One region of the Nonomuraea sp. NPDC049028 genome, then DNA from elsewhere that is predicted to be linked to it. Evidence: riboswitches for the same ligand, from Rfam matches in the RefSeq annotation. Region 1 holds a riboswitch; each other region holds the start of a gene.
The links. A riboswitch is a leader RNA that binds a small molecule or an ion and turns the genes downstream of it on or off. The one in region 1 is predicted to bind cyclic di-AMP.
Positions count from the first base shown of each region.

Region 2: linked by a shared signal. The riboswitch ahead of ACGFJ2_RS07035 (CHAP domain-containing protein) and the one ahead of ACGFJ2_RS11120 (coiled-coil domain-containing protein) in region 1 are both predicted to bind cyclic di-AMP.
Region 3: linked by a shared signal. The riboswitch ahead of ACGFJ2_RS20935 (C40 family peptidase) and the one ahead of ACGFJ2_RS11120 (coiled-coil domain-containing protein) in region 1 are both predicted to bind cyclic di-AMP.
Region 4: linked by a shared signal. The riboswitch ahead of ACGFJ2_RS12830 (hypothetical protein) and the one ahead of ACGFJ2_RS11120 (coiled-coil domain-containing protein) in region 1 are both predicted to bind cyclic di-AMP.

Region 1 is NZ_JBICTR010000003.1:20,912-24,981, forward strand. Features, by position in the region: gene ACGFJ2_RS11110 (DeoR/GlpR family DNA-binding transcription regulator) at 111-890, shown strand; gene galT (galactose-1-phosphate uridylyltransferase) at 887-1,957, shown strand; cyclic di-AMP (ydaO/yuaA leader) riboswitch at 2,027-2,167, shown strand; gene ACGFJ2_RS11120 (coiled-coil domain-containing protein) at 2,173-3,135, shown strand; gene ACGFJ2_RS11125 (hypothetical protein) at 3,253-3,729, shown strand; gene ACGFJ2_RS11130 (hypothetical protein) at 3,819-4,013, shown strand.
Region 2 is NZ_JBICTR010000002.1:151,782-155,851, forward strand. Features, by position in the region: gene ACGFJ2_RS07025 (CHAP domain-containing protein) at 1-488, opposite strand, end outside; cyclic di-AMP (ydaO/yuaA leader) riboswitch at 501-647, opposite strand; gene ACGFJ2_RS07030 (C40 family peptidase) at 1,204-1,644, shown strand; cyclic di-AMP (ydaO/yuaA leader) riboswitch at 1,822-1,976, shown strand; gene ACGFJ2_RS07035 (CHAP domain-containing protein) at 1,991-2,722, shown strand; gene ACGFJ2_RS07040 (M56 family metallopeptidase) at 3,061-4,017, opposite strand; gene ACGFJ2_RS07045 (BlaI/MecI/CopY family transcriptional regulator) at 4,014-4,070, opposite strand, start outside.
Region 3 is NZ_JBICTR010000005.1:296,619-300,688, forward strand. Features, by position in the region: gene lysX (bifunctional lysylphosphatidylglycerol synthetase/lysine--tRNA ligase LysX) at 1-935, shown strand, start outside; gene ACGFJ2_RS20930 (LuxR C-terminal-related transcriptional regulator) at 1,513-1,725, shown strand; gene ACGFJ2_RS20935 (C40 family peptidase) at 1,789-2,832, opposite strand; cyclic di-AMP (ydaO/yuaA leader) riboswitch at 2,838-2,998, opposite strand; gene ACGFJ2_RS20940 (amino-acid N-acetyltransferase) at 3,287-3,844, shown strand; gene ACGFJ2_RS20945 (hypothetical protein) at 3,867-4,070, opposite strand, start outside.
Region 4 is NZ_JBICTR010000003.1:418,432-422,501, forward strand. Features, by position in the region: gene ACGFJ2_RS12815 (roadblock/LC7 domain-containing protein) at 1-94, shown strand, start outside; gene ACGFJ2_RS12820 (hypothetical protein) at 113-484, shown strand; gene ACGFJ2_RS12825 (alpha/beta hydrolase) at 600-1,445, opposite strand; gene ACGFJ2_RS12830 (hypothetical protein) at 1,571-2,314, opposite strand; cyclic di-AMP (ydaO/yuaA leader) riboswitch at 2,495-2,629, opposite strand; gene ACGFJ2_RS12835 (DUF5302 domain-containing protein) at 2,795-2,995, opposite strand; gene ACGFJ2_RS12840 (MDR family MFS transporter) at 3,043-4,070, opposite strand, start outside.

The sequences.
Region 1 (4,070 bases):
TCCGCTTCCCAACGTCTCGCGCTGTGGTCTACCGCACAACCCGTACGACCTAACATTCCCCAACAAAGCCGTGTCATAATTTGGTGGAATCTGTTGGAAGGAGCGGGGGCGTGCTCGCACAGCAGCGCCAGCAGGCGATTCTCGAACGCGTGCGCAGCAGCGGCGGCGTTCGGGTGGCCGACCTCGTTCGCGAGCTCGGCGTCTCCGACATGACGGTCCGCCGCGACCTCGAGGTGCTCGCCGAGCGCGGGCTGCTGGAGAAGGTGCACGGCGGCGCGACCGCGCTGGGTCCCGGCTCGACCGAGGAGCCGGGCTTCACCGCCAAGTCCGCCCGCCAGCAGCAGGAGAAGGAGGCCATCGCGCGCCGCGCCGCCCAGTTCGTCCGGCCCGGCACCGCGGTCGCCCTGTCGGCCGGGACCACCACCTGGGCCCTGGCCCACCACCTCATCTCGGTGCCCGAGCTCACGGTCATCACCAATTCGATCCCGGTGGCCGACGTCTTCCACCGCAACCCGCGCGCCGACCGCACGGTCGTGCTGACCGGCGGCGTACGCACGCCGTCCGACGCCCTCGTCGGCCCGATCGCGGTGGCCGCGATCCGGCGGTTGCACGTGGACACGCTGTTCCTCGGCGTGCACGGGATGAGCGTGCGGGCCGGGTTCACCACGCCCAACCTGCTGGAGTCGGAGACCGACAGGGAGCTGGTGCACGCGGCGCACCGGCTGGTCATCCCGGCCGACCACACCAAGTGGAACACGGTCGGCATCAGCACGATCGCCGATCTGACCGAGGCAGACGCGGTCATCAGCGACTCGGGACTACCTGAGGAAGCACGCATGGAGCTGGGCGAACGCGCCGGCGAACTGATCATCGCGGAGGACTCGCAGTGAAACGCACCATCACCCACCTGGCCGACGGCCGAGAGCTGATCTACTTCGACCGGCGCGACGACGCCGACCGGAGCGCGATCGACCGGCGAGCGCTCGACCCCAGGCCGATGGCGTCGGAGCTGCGCTACGACCCGCTCACCGAGGAGTGGATCGCGATGGCGGGGCACCGCCAGACGCGTACGTTCCTGCCTCCGGCCAATGAGTGCCCGCTGTGCCCGTCGTCCGAGACGAGGGCTTCGGAGATCCCGGCGTACGACTATGACGTGGCGGTGTTCGAGAACCGCTTCCCCTCGTTTTCCGGAAATTTCGGGACTTACGGGGATGTCGGGGGGCTGAGTGAGGTCCGGCCGGGGGTGGGGCGGTGCGAGGTGGTGTGCTTCACCTCTGAGCATTCGTCGTCGTTCTCGCGGCTCTCCGACGAGCAGGTGGGCCTGGTCATGGAGGCGTGGGCCGACCGTACGGCCGAGCTGTCCGCGATCGAGGGCGTCGAGCAGGTGTTCTGCTTCGAGAACCGGGGCGAGGAGATCGGCATCACGCTGCCGCACCCGCACGGGCAGATCTACGCCTACCCGTACGTGACCCCGCGGACCAAACTCCAGCTCGGCGCGGCCGCCCGGCACCGGGGCGGCAACCTCTTCGCCGACGTGCTGGCGGCCGAGCGGGCCGCCGGGGTGCGCGTGGTGGCGGCCAACGAGCTGTGGACGGCCTTCGTGCCGGCCGCCGCCCGCTGGCCGTTCGAGGTGCATGTGTATCCGCACCGGCAGGTGCCGGACCTGGCCGCGCTGTCGGAGGAGGAACGCGCCGCCTTCGCCCCGCTTTACACCTCTGTGCTGCGAGCGCTCGACGGGTTGTTCGGCGTCGCCATGCCGTACATCTCAGCCTGGCACCAGGCGCCGGTGCGGCAGGATCGTGACCTGGCTTATCTGCACCTGGAGCTGTTCAGCATCAGACGGGCGCCCGGGAAGCTCAAGTATCTGGCGGGCTCGGAGTCGGCTATGGGCGCGTTCGTCAACGATGTCCTGCCGGAGGAAGCCGCACGCATGCTTAAATCACAGGTAGATCTCTAATTGGTTGCCGCTTGGAGTCGCATGACCTTGGTTTTACCACTAATATCCCTTTTCAGCGCCGACCGAAACGGTCGGTGCTGGCCTAATCCCGGGTGCGTGGCCCGGGAGCCGGGGACCCATCGCGTCTTGGGGTGAATCCACTCAGGTGGTAAGGCGGCATCTCCCTGCCCGAACCCGTCAGCTAACCCGGCCGGCATAGGGAGAGGAAACCCTTCGTGGCGGCTGCGTCCCCCTCGAGTCTCGCCATCGCTCTCATCACCACCGCTTCCATAGCCTTCGGCGCCTTCACGGCCACGCCCGCCGCTGCCGCCCCCAAGCCCAGCGAGGCCCAGCTCCGCGCGGAGCTGAAGCAGCTGGACAAGAAGGTCGACAAGCTCATCGAGACCTACAACCTCAAGCGCGTCGAACTCGCCAAGGCCAAACAGGATTCGGAAACGACCAAGAAACGGCTGGCCACGGCGGAGGCCCAGCTCATCACCGCCCAGAAACGCGTCACTGAACTCGCGCGCCTGCAGTACCAGAACGGCACCGGCGCGCTGCCGAACCTCACCCTCCCGACCGATGCCTCCAGCGCGGCGTTGCTGGACCACCTCGCGGCCGAGCAACAGGCGGTCGTGCAGGGCGTGGCCACCGCTCGGGACGAGAAGAAGGCGGCCGCGGACCAGGCGGCCGCCCTCGAGGCGAAGATCCGCGAGGACGCCGCCAATGTCGCCAAGCAACGCGACGACGCGCAGGGCGTCATCAAGGACATCCAGAAGAAGCTGAAAGGCCTCATCCCGTTCGGCCCCGGCCGCCGCTCGGACGGCAGCTGGGCGCCCGAACTGCCCTCAGGCACCGACAACATCACCGCCCGGATGCGGGTGATCCGCGGGCTGATCCAGAAGGACTTCGCGCTGCCGTACGAGGTGGGCTGCTTCCGCTCGGGCGGCGGCGGCGAGCACCCGCTGGGGCGCGCGTGCGACTTCATGATGAGCACCGGCGGCAGCATGCCCAGCGCGGCCAACCAGGCACTCGGCGACCGCGTGGCGGCCTGGGCGCTGGAGAACAAGGACAAGCTCGGGGTCAAGTACGTGATCTGGAAGCAGCGCATCAACCAGGGCTCGGGGTGGAGCTCGATGTCCGATCGCGGCAGCATCACCCAGAACCACTTCGACCACGTGCACATCTCGATGTTCTAGGGTGCCCGGGCACCTTCTCGCATCTGGTGTGAGGGGGTGTTCGGGGTGACGTAGGTCGCGGCGTACCTGGTGCTCACCGGACGCTGAAGGGGCGTCCGGTCGTGACACCATGGCGCCATGGCTCGATGGATACGCCTCTATCATCCTGCGGAAGACACCTGGTTCTACTACGAACTTGATGACCAGGAATGGGCCGTCCGACAGATCGATCTTCAAGGCCCTGACCAGCGCCCCACCGCAGCGGCAGCCCTCGACGAAGTGTTCCGGCTTCGCGATCAGCACGGGTTGGCCGAGCTTCAGGCCTACGAGCATCGTTTCGGCGTTCTCGCCGAAGGCAGCCTCGAAGGCTGGCAGGACGCCGATCAAGCCGCCGAGATCACCCGCCAGGAGTTCGAGGCGATCTGGATCCAGGCCAGACAGCACCTCGCCCGGCCCGGGCTGAACGAGCCCACGGCGACGAACTCCGCCGCACTCGCACACGCACTGAATGACCCCGCCGGGCCACCGTTACGCCCGACATCGGCAAGTCCCTGCACGTCGCCGAACTCTCCGGCCCCGGCTCGGCGCACGAGCCCGCCGGCCGGGACCTGCTGATCCGCTACGGGTTCGATGACGCCCGCGCTCGCTTCGCGGCCACTCACGCGTCCTGGGCAGACACCGACATCACCCTCGAAGACCTGCTGGTGAGCCTCGCCGACAAGATCTGGAAGAACAAGCGCGTCCCGGACCTCGAAGACCTCATCGTGACCCACCTGGCCCAGGCGACCGGCCGGCAGCCGTGGGAGGAATACGCCGCCCTCGACGAACTCCTCACCCACATCGGCGACACCGCTGACCATAGGCTGACCTTCCAGGCCGCTTACCCGATCCACAGCTGAGACTGAGTCACGCTCGGCTTTCGGCCGACCTAAGAATTCCCACGCTCTGAATAAGAC
Region 2 (4,070 bases), on a different contig from region 1:
ACGACGGCTCCGGGCTTGGCAAGGGTGCCCCAGCGTCCGTTGTTCTTGAACCACCGCGCCCATGTGACCGTATAGGCGTCCCATCCCATCGTCGGCCTAACGCCGGTCTGCTCACCGACCCAAGAGACGAACATGGCGCACCACGGAGCGTTGGCGTAGGCCTGAAGGCTTCCTCCGTCGCGGGCCAGAGTCTCCTGGGCCCTGGGGGAAGTCATGTACCAGCTGTGGAATCGGGTGCCGCCGCCGCTGGCGTTCTCCGTCGTCCCCACCTGCTGCTGGGCCAGCTTCAGCACGGCGTCCGCCGTGACCTGGCGCTGGGGCTGGGAGGAAGTCGCAGACCGCGAGACGCCAGTTTGGGTCTCGCTGGCGTGGTCGCTGGCGAAGGCGGGCGTACTGGTGATGAGTGCACTGGCCACGGCCGCTGCGGCGAGGGTGAGGCCGTGCTTACGGGCGGACCTGCCGTAGTTCGGCAAGAGGTGTTTGGACATGCGGGGAATGGCTCCTTGCTTCCATGCCGCCTACCGGGTTAGCTGACGGGTTCGGGCGTGGAAGTGCCCTACGGAGCCCCGTTGGGACGGGCGCACCGATTCACCCCAAGAAAGTGGATCCCCGGCTCCGCGAGAAAGCGGACTCGGCGGCCGCGGCTGCGATCTGCACACAACGCCGGTGCAGACGAGACGCGGTCTCGGCATTACAGGCCACCATCGGAACGCTGCGGCCTTGGGCCTGTAAAGGTATGCAAGCCAAATGGCCAGCGCAAGCGAAACCTTTGGAAGCCGACCCGAAGGCCCTGTGTGGCCTAGGGTTCAGCCATTAATCCTTTACCTTTACCACGGCGTGGTGCCGTGCCTGAGCGTGGGCCGCTGTGTCGCTGTTCGGGTTGTGCATAATGTCGCAGTGACTATGAACCGTAGTAGCGTGCTGCCCCGAGCGGTGTACCTCGTGGCCGGACTCGTGGTTGCAACGCTGATGGCGGGGATGTTAGCCCTCGTCGACTACGAGCGACCGGCGAAGCCGCCCCGGCGTCTTCGGGCTGGACCCGGGAAGCCGGGCAAAGCTCGCCGGCGCCTGAACCGCCTGTTGTGGCGGCCCTCGACCGTCTGCGGGAGCCACACCTGCTTGTGGTCGCGAATCGTCCGCTGCCTGAACAAATGATCGAGCGGGTTCGAGTACGCAAAAGTGTGAGCTCCATGGAGATCGTCGATGCGGCGGCGATACCGCTCGGCGGTAGGAGGGTGGGAACGGTGGGGGTGGAACCATCGACCTTCCGGGCCTACACGCCCAAGCCGACCGTGCGCGGCGGCGAAGAGCAAACTGGGCGCCCCGTATGTCTGGGGCGCCGAGGGACCTGACGCCTTCGACTGTTCCGGCCTGATCCAGTGGGCCTTTGGCAGGGCGGGTATTCGGCTGCCGCGGGTGACGCATCAGCAGTTCGCCAGTGGACCCCGGGTCCCGTTTTCCCAGATGCGATCGGGTGACCTGATCTTCTGGCGGCTGGACCCCACCAACCCGGGCTACATTTCCCATGCCGCGATCTACTGGGGCGACGGAAAGATGATCCAAGCCCCGCAGGCGGGGGACGTCGTCAAACTGGTGCCCGTCCACACGCGCAATCTCGCAGGCGTGGTGAGGGTGATTGAGTGATCACGCGTTGACCCGCTGCGGTGCTTGCCTTGCGTATAACAACGTGTAGCGCACGGTATTGGTCGGTCTGCGTTGGATAGATCTTTTATGCCAAAAATCTCATTTCGGTAACCAGTCACCCTTTCTACCTACTACAGTCCTTCGTACTTGCCGGTGACTTGCCTTCGCGGTGGAGGCGGCCGGCTGGTGCCGAGGCCCGCGCCGCGGGAACCGGGGAACCAGAGCCTGGAGCGATCCACGCATGGGGTGAATCCGCCACGGATGCGGCGGTAGGGCGTCATCTCCTGGCCCGAACCCGTCAGCTAACCCGGTAGGCCATTAGGAGAAAGGGTCAAACCCCGGACCTATGCCATCCATTGTGGACGGGCTGCTCGACGCTGCCCAGAAAAATCTCGGCTATCGCGAGAAAACCGACGGCTACAGCAAGTTCGGTAACTGGTACTACGCCAACGTGGACAACAGCGACCCCTACTTCAAGACCGCCCCATGGTGCGACATGTTCATTACCTGGGCCGCCAACCAGGCGGGCGTCGAGAAGTACGTGGGGGATTTCGCCTACACCGTCGACCACGCCAAGTGGTTCAAGGAGCAGGACGCCTGGAGTGACAAGCCGGAGCCCGGCGCCATCGTCTTTTACGACTGGAGCGGGTCACGCGATGTGGAGCGGATCGACCATGCGGGCATCGTCGAGAAGGTACAGGGAGACCAGATCTCCACGATCGAGGCCAACGTCGACAAGGTGTGGCTCAAGCGCAAGGACAGGGACCAGAGCAAGGTCGTCGGCTACGGCCTTCCCCGCAAGGTCAAGGAGAAGTTCGGGGAGGGTGAGACGTTCGTCCTGACGGGCGGCAACCCGCGGACGCCTCTGGTCCGGAAAGGGGTCGTGCAGGCGGCGGGGAAGGCGCAGGAGACCGATGTCGTCCTGCCGACGGCCTCCACGGAGAGCATCGCGGTGTCTGGGGTCGTGTTCGCGGGCGTGCTCTGCGTTGCCGTCGTGGTCAGGCAGGTGAGACGTCGAAGCTCTGCCAGAGGCAGGCAGCAGCGGTATGCCGGCCGTCACCGTTCGATCATGGCGTAGCGGTTCATGATCTCGCAGGGCGGAAGGCGACGGTGAAGTCCGGCCCGCCGTTCTTGGGCCCATAGACCGTGCCGTCCTCGGTGGCGGCTACCAGTCGCTGCGGGTCGGGTGTCCGCCAGCGCAGCAACCTGCCGAAGCAACTGGGCTGCGCCATGTTGGAGGACGGCTTGGTGGAGGTCAACGAGTTCGGGCAGAGCTCGGTGAAGGGAGTCTTCGCGGCCGGCGACATGGCCAGGCGGGCGTCCATGCCGTTCCCCGGCTGGCCAGGTGATCATCGCCGCCGGTCAGGGCGTCACCGCGGCCCTCGTGATCGATCAGGAGTTGCTGTACGCCTGAGCTCAGAGCAGCGAGAGCGTGTGGCAATGATGCGCGATCAGCGCGCTCACCCCCGGAAACACCGCCAGAGCCGCCGGTCCTGCGAGGAACAAGGTGACGGCCACCGTGCCCACCAGCCGCTCGCGGCGGTGGAGCGGCGCGGCCGGATTGAGCATGCGGCGCACCCTGCTCAACGCGTTCTCGCCTGCAGCGCCCAGCGCGAACGCGGGCACCCGCCCGGTGGCCAGACCGACCAGAGCCGCGGCGAGGTGCAGGCGCGGATGCTGTCCCGCGGCCACATCGTCGGCCCGCAACTCCACCAGGCGGGCCACCTCCGCTTTGGCCGTTGCGAACAGCGGGAGAGCAGGAAATGCCTTGGCCAGGCCTTCAGCCAGGGCAAGGAGAAGATGGTGGCGTCCCCGGAGATGGGCTCGCTCGTGCGCCAGCACCGCGGCCACATGCTCGGGCGGCAGAGCGTGGAGCGCCGCCGTGGTGATCACGGCCTTGTTCGCCCTGCCGGGCAGGCAGTACGCGAGCGGCTCGTCGTACTCCAGGACCACCGCGTCCAACTCGCCGTCACGCCGGCCCAGCAGGCTCAGCATCTCCGAGTGCCGGGCACGCTCGCGCCGTGAGGTCAGCAGCACCCTGATCACGCAGAACACAGTCCGTGCGGTGATGAACCCGCTGACCAGGACGGCCAGCCGGAATCCGGCGGAGGCCACGTCGACGTCGGATCCGTGGCCGAGAAACTGCTTGCACACCTCGAACAGCCTGGCCAACCCGTGCCCGACCGCGTCGCCGGGGATCGCGGCACTCAGCGCGGCCATCACCGCCGAGAGGACCGCGGAGATGTCCGCGGCCAGCCACATGGAGATCGCCAATCGGGGGGCCCGCTCGGCCCAGGCGGCCTTGACGAGCAGTCGCGGCAACACCGTGGCGGCACCCACGGCGTAGACGACGAGGACCAGGGCGACCGTCATGATCGACGGGTGTGCGCCGGGAACACCTGAAGGGCGGATTCCAGCGCGGCAGC
Region 3 (4,070 bases), on a different contig from region 1:
TGCGCGACTTCTGGCACGAGGAGGGCTACCTCGAGGTCGAGACGCCCATGCTGCAGCCGATCCACGGCGGCGCGGCGGCCCGGCCGTTCAAGACCCACATCAACGCGTACAACATGGAGCTCTACCTTCGCATCGCGATCGAGCTCTACCTGAAGCGGCTCGTGGTCGGCGGCATCGAGAAGGTCTTCGAGATCAACCGCAACTTCCGCAACGAGGGCGCGGACTCCACGCACAACCCCGAGTTCACCATGATCGAGGCGTACGGCACCTACCTCGACTACAACGACATGGCCGACCTGACCCAGCGGATGTACCAGAAGGCCGTCGTGGCCGCTCTGGGCACCTCTGTGGTCGTCCACGACGGCGTCGAGGTGGACCTGGGCATCCCCGAGTGGCCGCGCATCACCCTGTACGGGGCGGTGTCCGAGGCGCTCGGCGAGGAGATCACCACGGAGACCCCGCTGGAGCAGGTCCGGAAACTCGCCGACGGGCGTGAGATCCACTGGGACCCGAAGTGGGGCCAGGGCAAGCTCGTCCAGGAGATCTTCGAGGCCCTCGTCGAGCACACGCTCATCCAGCCGACGTTCGTCATGGACTACCCGCTGGAGACCTCCCCGCTGACCCGCCAGCACCGCGACAACCCGCTGCTGACCGAGAAGTGGGACCTCATCGGGTTCGGCACCGAGCTGGGCACCGCCTACTCCGAGCTCGTCGACCCGGTCGAGCAGCGCCGGCGCCTGGTGGAGCAGTCGCTGCTGGCCGCCGGGGGCGACCCGGAGGCCATGCAGCTGGACGAGGACTTCCTGCAGGCGCTGGAGTACGCCATGCCGCCCACGGGTGGCATGGGGGCCGGGATCGACCGGATGATCATGGCTTTCACCGGCAAGAGCATCCGGGAAACGATCTTGTTCCCACTGGTCAAGCCGACCCACTGACCCGGCTGCCGCCGAAGAGTGTCGGCCCGGCTCCCACGCCGGGCCGTACCGGCCGCTGTCGGGTTGACAGCGGCCCGATCTCCTGCGGCGAGTAGGAGAACGCGGGCGGCGGCGTTCGCCAGTCCCTTAACGCGGGGAGCGGGCATCTCCCGGCCGCCTGCGCCGAGTGGCTTCTCCCTCTGGCGCATGAACCGTTCATGGTCTTTGGCGGGCGCTGCTGACCCGGCGGCGCGGGGGTACAAAAGACTGCCCTAAGCAGCCACATTTCCGATATTTCGCATATTGAATGCGAAGAATATTCGCGTTTTACGGATTCGGCGCTCAGCAGGTTCGCGGCGCTCTTGGGGAGCGGGCTGGAGCCGTTGTAAGGGCGCCTGTGATCCCTCATCGGGCCCCGAAGTGTGCCGACATATGGCGAGTACTTCACATACAGCCGATCATGTCAATGGCGATGGTCAGAGGGCGGTATCCGCTGGCTTGACGACCTTTCCAGAATGCGTTTACCGTCTGCGAGACGAGCTGCAGCTCTGCTCGGACATAGACGTCTCGAGTTCTGCTGTTGGGGGGAGGGCTCCCGATGTATGTGCTCACTGAGAGCGTCGAGCTTAGCCACGCGGATCTGGCGTTGCTGGCGGAGCTTGCCAAGGGGGTCACGGTTGATCGGGTTGGCAGACGACTGGATATCAGTGGACGCACGGTACGCCGGAGACTTCGGGGTATCTGCGACCGCATCGGCGTCGCCACCGCGATCGAGGCCGTGGCCTGGGCCGCCCGCCGCCAGCTCATCTGACCGTTCGACCGGCCCAGCCGCCCGGGCCCCAGCTGTCAGAGTGCTTGTCGTGGTGTCCGGAGGTCAGTCGGCGATGCGTACGGCGCCCGCGAACGGGCGGCGGGCGATGGACGCGATGCGTACGACGTCGCCGGTCTGCGGCGCGTGGACCATCATGCCGCCGCCGATGTAGATGCCGACGTGGTGCAGGTCACCATAGAAGAAGACCAGGTCGCCGGCGCGCAGCTCCTCCTTGGAGATGTGCCGTCCGGCCGTCCACTGGTCGCCGGTGTAGTGCGGCAGTGAGATGCCCACCCGCTGGTAGGCCGCCATCACGAGGCCGGAGCAGTCGTACGAGGTCGGCCCCTCGGCGCCCCAGACGTACGGCTTGAGCTGCTGCGTGAGCGCCCACCTGGCGGCCGTGGCGGCCTTGCCGGCGCCGATGACCGGCAGGTCGACCCGCGTGGCCCGGGTGCCGGGACGGCCCGCCTCGCCGATCGCCCGCTTGAAGAGACTGCTCTCGACCTTGGCGACGAGCTTGGTGATCTTGTCGCGCTTGGTGCCGAGGCCCTCGACGATCTTCTCGACCTCGTCGATGCGCGTCTTGGCGCTGGCCCTTGCCTGCTCGGCGGCCTGCCTGGCCGTGGTCACCTGGTTGACCTCGAAGCCCTGCTGCTGCTCCAGCGCGTAAGTGGTGGCCGCCCGGTCGAGGAAGCTCTCGGGGTCGTCGGAGGTGCCGAATGCCAGCGCCTGGCCGAAGCCGCCGTTGATGTAGGCGTTCTGGGCCAGCAGCGCGGCCTTGGCGCGCTTCGCGGCCAGATCGGCCTCACTGGTGGACAGCGTCTTCTTGGCCGCCTCAGCCGACTTCTTGGCGGTCTTGAGCTTCTCCCGCTGGCCGTTGAACTCCTCGCTCAGCGTCTCGATCTGGGTGTGGAGCTCCTCGGCCTGCTTGGACAGGTCCTTCAGCGAGGGCTTGGGATCGGCGACGGCGGAGCCGACGGGTACGGCGAAGAGGAGGGTGGCGATGGTCGCCGCGATGACACCCAACCGGGTGGGGATCTTCCGGAGCTCAGAAGGGCGGGCCTGAGCGCCCGCCGGCTTCGTCTCGCGATCGCGGGTCTGCTTCACCAACCAGCTCCTCTCATCGGCGCCTACCGGGTTAGCTGACGGGTTCGGGCCGGAGCAGCCCTACCGAACGACTCGCTCGGATTCACCCCATGGGTGGTGGCGTCGGGATGAGGTCGCCACCGGCGGGTCCCCGGCTCCCCTTACGGGGATTGGGCGCGTCTCCACGCTGGCTCGCGTGGGTGACATCGTCGCTGGACACTAGTGCACTCCGGGTTCGTGCTCAACCAGAACTGCCAAGTCTGTAGAGGTTTCACAACCGAAGGGTCACGAGGTGATCTCGTGCTTGCCGGTGCAGGACAAACTTTATGTCCTTTTTGCACCAAGTTCGTCAAGGCATGGAAGCCTGAGGGCCAAGGGATCCCTCATCGTGCTCGATCAACCACGAGATGTCATGAGATGGGAGAGACGTCAGAGTTACGGGGAGGCCGTAATCGGATCTGTACGCTGGAGACCCATGGAGCAGGTCGCCGAAGTGACAGTCCCGGACACGGAAGTCGTCGTCCGGCGTGCTCGCACGCCGGATGTCAGGACGATCCGTCTCCTGGTCGACACCTACGCGGGCGCCGGGCCCCGGCTTCTGGAGAAGGCCACCGTCACTCTGTACGAGGACGTGCAGGAGTTCTGGATCGCCGAGCGCGGCGGCCAAGTGGTCGGCTGTGGCGCGCTGCACGTGCTTTGGGAGGATCTCGCGGAGATTCGCACGGTGGCCGTTGATCCGGAGTTCCGAGGCTTCGGAATCGGGCACCGGATCGTCTCTTCCTTGATCAAAACGGCCCGGGAACTCGGCCTGCGCCGGGTTTTCTGTCTGACTTTTGAGGTGGATTTTTTCGCGAGGCATGGATTCCGCCCCGTACAGGGCACTCCGGTCTCACCCGAGGTCTATGCGGAGCTGCTGGCCTCGTACGACGAGGGTGTCGCCGAGTTCCTCGACCTCGAACACGTCAAGCCCAACACCCTGGGGAACACCCGCATGCTTCTCCACCTGACATCGGGTGACGCGGACCTTGACTAATGGGAAAGGTGATTGTTGATACCTATGTCGATACGTTGGGCAGCACAGGCATGTGTCCTGACACGTGCCACATGCGCACTCGAAGCGAGGTGACACGGTGAGCACCGGACAGCCGCCGTATCCACAGGACGAATCCGGCGAGAACTCTGCGCCTGGCGGATCTGAATACGGACATCACAACACGGGCCGTCCCTATGGCGAGCCCGACCCGGATGCGACGGTCGTT
Region 4 (4,070 bases), 400 kb from region 1:
CCTGGCTGAGCCCGGCACCAATCTCGGGCTGCTCCGGCTGGAGGGGCGCAAGACGGCGGCCAGCGTGGCCGCCATCTCAGCACGGATTCACTGAGCTTGAACGGAGGAAGGCATGGCCAGCATGGACGTCTCTCTCAAGGAGATGATGACGATCGACGGCTCGCTCGGCGCGGTGATCGTCGATCACGGCAGCGGCATGGCGCTGGGGGCGCTCGGCGGCTCCAAGGACCTGGATCTCCAGGTCGCCGCGGCGGGGAACACGGAGGTGGTCAAGGCCAAGCTGCGCACGATGGACTCGCTGGGGCTCAAGGACTCCATCGAGGACATCCTGATCACGCTCGGCGGCCAGTACCACATCATCCGGCCGATCACCGGCCGCGGCGGCAAGGGGCTCTTCCTCTATCTCGCCCTGGACCGGGCGCGGGCCAACCTGGCCCTGGCCCGGCACCAGCTCCGCGGGATCGAGGAGAAGCTGGAGGTCTGAGAGATCCGGTGGCTCGCGTCCGGGCGCGGCGGACACGAGCCACCGACCTCCACCGATCCCTGAACAGCCTGGTCCCTGAACAGCCTGATCCCTGACCGGCCTGATTCCTGGTGCGTCAGCTCGTGGTGAGCTTGGTGATGGCGCCGACGATGTCCGGCCAGAGCGGCCGGGGCAGGTCGTGGCCCATGCCGGGGAACGTCAGCAGCGTGGCGCCTGGAATCGCCGCCGCCGTGGCGTGGCCGGCGGCAACCGGGACGAGCCGGTCGGCCTCGCCGTGAATGACCAGGGCGGGGATCCCCAGCGTGCCGAGCTGCTCCGTGCGGTCGCCGGAGGCCATGATCGCGGCCAGCTGCCGGGTCGTGCCCGGCGGGTCGAAGCACCGGTCGTACGCCTGGCCGGACAGCCGGAGGATGCGTTCCCGGTCCATGTCGAAGCCGGGCGAGCCGATCACCGCCCACGTCCTCAAGGACTGGGCGAGCACGGCGTCCCGATCGGTCGGGGGCGCGGCGAGCAGCACCGCGCTGGCCTCCGGCGTGGGCGGGGCCACGTCCGGGCCGGGCGTCGACATGATCGAGGTAAGGGTCAGGACCCGTTCGGGGTGCCGGATGGCGAGCGTCTGGGCGATCATGCCGCCCATCGAGGCGCCCACGACGTGGGCGGCGGGCCAGCCGAGGACGTCCATCAGCCCGGCCGCGTCGTCGGCCATGTCGTCCAGCAGATACGAAGAGGACGTCCCCAGTGTGGGAACGCCCTCGTCGTGCAGGTGTGTGGAGAGTCCGGAGTCACGGTTGTCGAATCTGACAACGTGATGGCCCTGCTCCGCCAGGAGCTCGCAGAGCTCGTCGTCCCAGTGGATGAGCTGGGCGCCGAGCCCCATGATGAGGAGCAGGGGACGTCCGCCGGGTGAGCCGAAGGTCTCGTACGCGATCTCGATGCCGTTCGCGGCTGCAAGCGTGGTCACGAGGTCAGAATGACATTCTGTTTCCCGCGACGCAAAGACCGCCGGCTCCGAAACCGACGACCATCAAGGCCGTCGGCTCCGGACCTGACGGCCGTCAGCAAGACCGTCTTCGGACCTGACGGTTGTCAGCGCCGGACGAGCTTGCGGATCCGGTCGCGGCCGACCGTCACGCCACCGCCGAACATCGCCAGCGCGACCGCCGCGGCGGCGCCACCGATGGCGTTCGACTCGACGATCTTCTCCTCAGCCTTGTCGGCCTTCTTGGCGGCCACCGGCACGGCCTTGGCGGGAGCGGGCTTGACCGCGGCGGGCTTGTCGCCCTCGGCCACGATCTTCGGGGGCTTGGCGGGGTTGCGGTCCACGACGGCGTACGCACCGGTCGAGAAGGGCTGCGGGTAGTTCTTCTTGCCCGGACCGCTACCCCACTTGGTGATGACGTAGTCGATCTTGATGTGGCCCGCGCCACCGTTGCCGTCCACGCCCAGCGTGCTGGAGTTGAAGCGGCCACCGGTCAGGGCGGCGAAAGTCTTGGCGTCGAGGTCGAGCATGACGCCGCTGGAGGACGGCACGCCCGGACCGCGGTCGCCGACGAAGAAGGGCATCTTCTTGCCCTTGTAGACGACGTAACCCTCGGTCATGAGCGGCCAGCTCGGGCTGGCGGCGAGCCCCTTCTGCATGGGCTTGCCGCTGGCCGGCAGCCCGGTGTCCCCGGCGCGGCCGGAGGAGTCGTCCCAGAAGTAGGACGCGGTGGTCTTGCCCTTGAGCAGGACCTTCTTGTCGTTGCCGGTGTCGGCGTGTGCGGCGGTGCCTGCGCTGATGGAGATCGCGCCTACGAGGGCGGCGGTGAGCATAGCAGAGCGAACAGACATGAAGCAGTGAAGTCCTTTATACGGGAAAAGGGGATCGCGCTCGTGAAAGGTGGGCGTAGCCGGGCAAGACGCCAAACGGTCGCTACGCGGAGCGTGGAAGAGCGGGGGGAAGGCGCCGGTCAGTCTGCGGACGACAACACGCGGGCTGGCGGCACGACGCGGGGGTTACGCATGCGGTAGGTGTCCTCTCCATCTCGCCTACCGGGTTAGCTGACGGGTTCGGACGTGGAGATGCCCTACCGACCGAGGTCGGATTCACCCCTAAGGAACGTTGGTTCCCCGGTTCCCGCGAGCGGGATTCGGCGCCTGCCGGTTGGTACTCCCCTGTTGAAGCCCCAAAGTCACCGGCTGGTAACTCCATGAACTATAGGTACCGAACCGGACAAAGGCAAACATAAGCCCATGAAACGGGCGAAGATCTACCTAGAGGGTCAAGAAAAAAGGGGGGTACGGCATGCCGTACCCCCAGAAAAGCTCAGGTCAACCGCCGCTCTTCCGCCTGAAAGAACGCTTGCTGGCGGCGGGCCCGTGAGCGCCGTGAATCTTGGAAGGGTCGTTGCCCCTGCCACCCGCGCTCGAGTCAGCATGCTGGTTACGCTTGCGCTCCAGCGCCTCGCGGAACTTGCGCTTCATCTCGTCCTCGGGAGTTTCGTCGACTTCCGGCTCCGGTGTTTCCGCCATGAGGACCTCCTGGTGTTGGGGACAAGGACAGCTTCGCATGACGGCGCTCAGGACGCGAAACTGGCCTCGACCTTGGGCTGTGGGGTTTCCCGGTCGATCCGCACACCGGGCATGGCGATCAGGGCGACCAGCGCCACGAGGGCGCCCGCGACCCCCAGCGAGGGAATGACCAGGGCCGCGGCCGAGGCGTGCGCGGCGGCCAGTCCGTGCAGCGGCGCCTCGGTGGCGATGACGGAGGTGTAGGCGGTGCCGGCCAGGGCCAGGGCGACCGAGCCGCCGATCTGGCGGAAGAACGTCAGGTTGGCCGAGGCCGTACCCATGTACTGGGGCGGCACCGAGTTCGACACGGCCACGGTCAGGCCGGAGAGCATCGGGCCCATGCCGAGGCCGATCAGCGCCATCCACCCGACGAGCACCCAGGGCGGCGTGTCCAGCGTCAGACCGGCGCACAACAGCGTGCCCACGACCAGCAGGAACGGCGCCGCCACCAGCCACGGCTTGTAGACGCGCGTCCGGCTGATCAGCGCGCCCACGACCATGCTGCCCACCACCATGGCCAGGGTCAGCGGGTAGATCCGCAGCCCCGACTCGGTGGCGCTGGCGCCGAGCGCCTCCTGGAAGTAGCGCGGCAGGAACACCACGCCGGCGAACATGCAGAAGGCGGTGAAGAAGGAGGTCACGTTGACCAGCGTGTACGTACGGTTCCGGAACAGGTGCATGGGCATGATGGGCGCCTCGGCCCGCATCTCCACCACCACGAACACCACGAGCGACACCAGAGCCAGCACGATCGGCCCGATCACCGGCACGCTGGTCCAGGTGTGGCCGTCGAGCCCCTTCTCGGTCAGGCCGATGAGCAGCGAGCTGATGCCAACTGTGAAGACCCCGATGCCCAGGTAGTCGGGCCGTCCGCCGCCATGTCCCGGCCGGCGCGGCAGGCGCAGCACGATGATCGCGATCAGCACCAGGCCGATCGGCACGTTCACATAAAAGGCCCAGCGCCAGCTCGCGTGGTCGGTGAAGAGCCCGCCCAGGAACGGCCCGGCGAGGTAGCTGAGCGCCATCACTCCGCCCA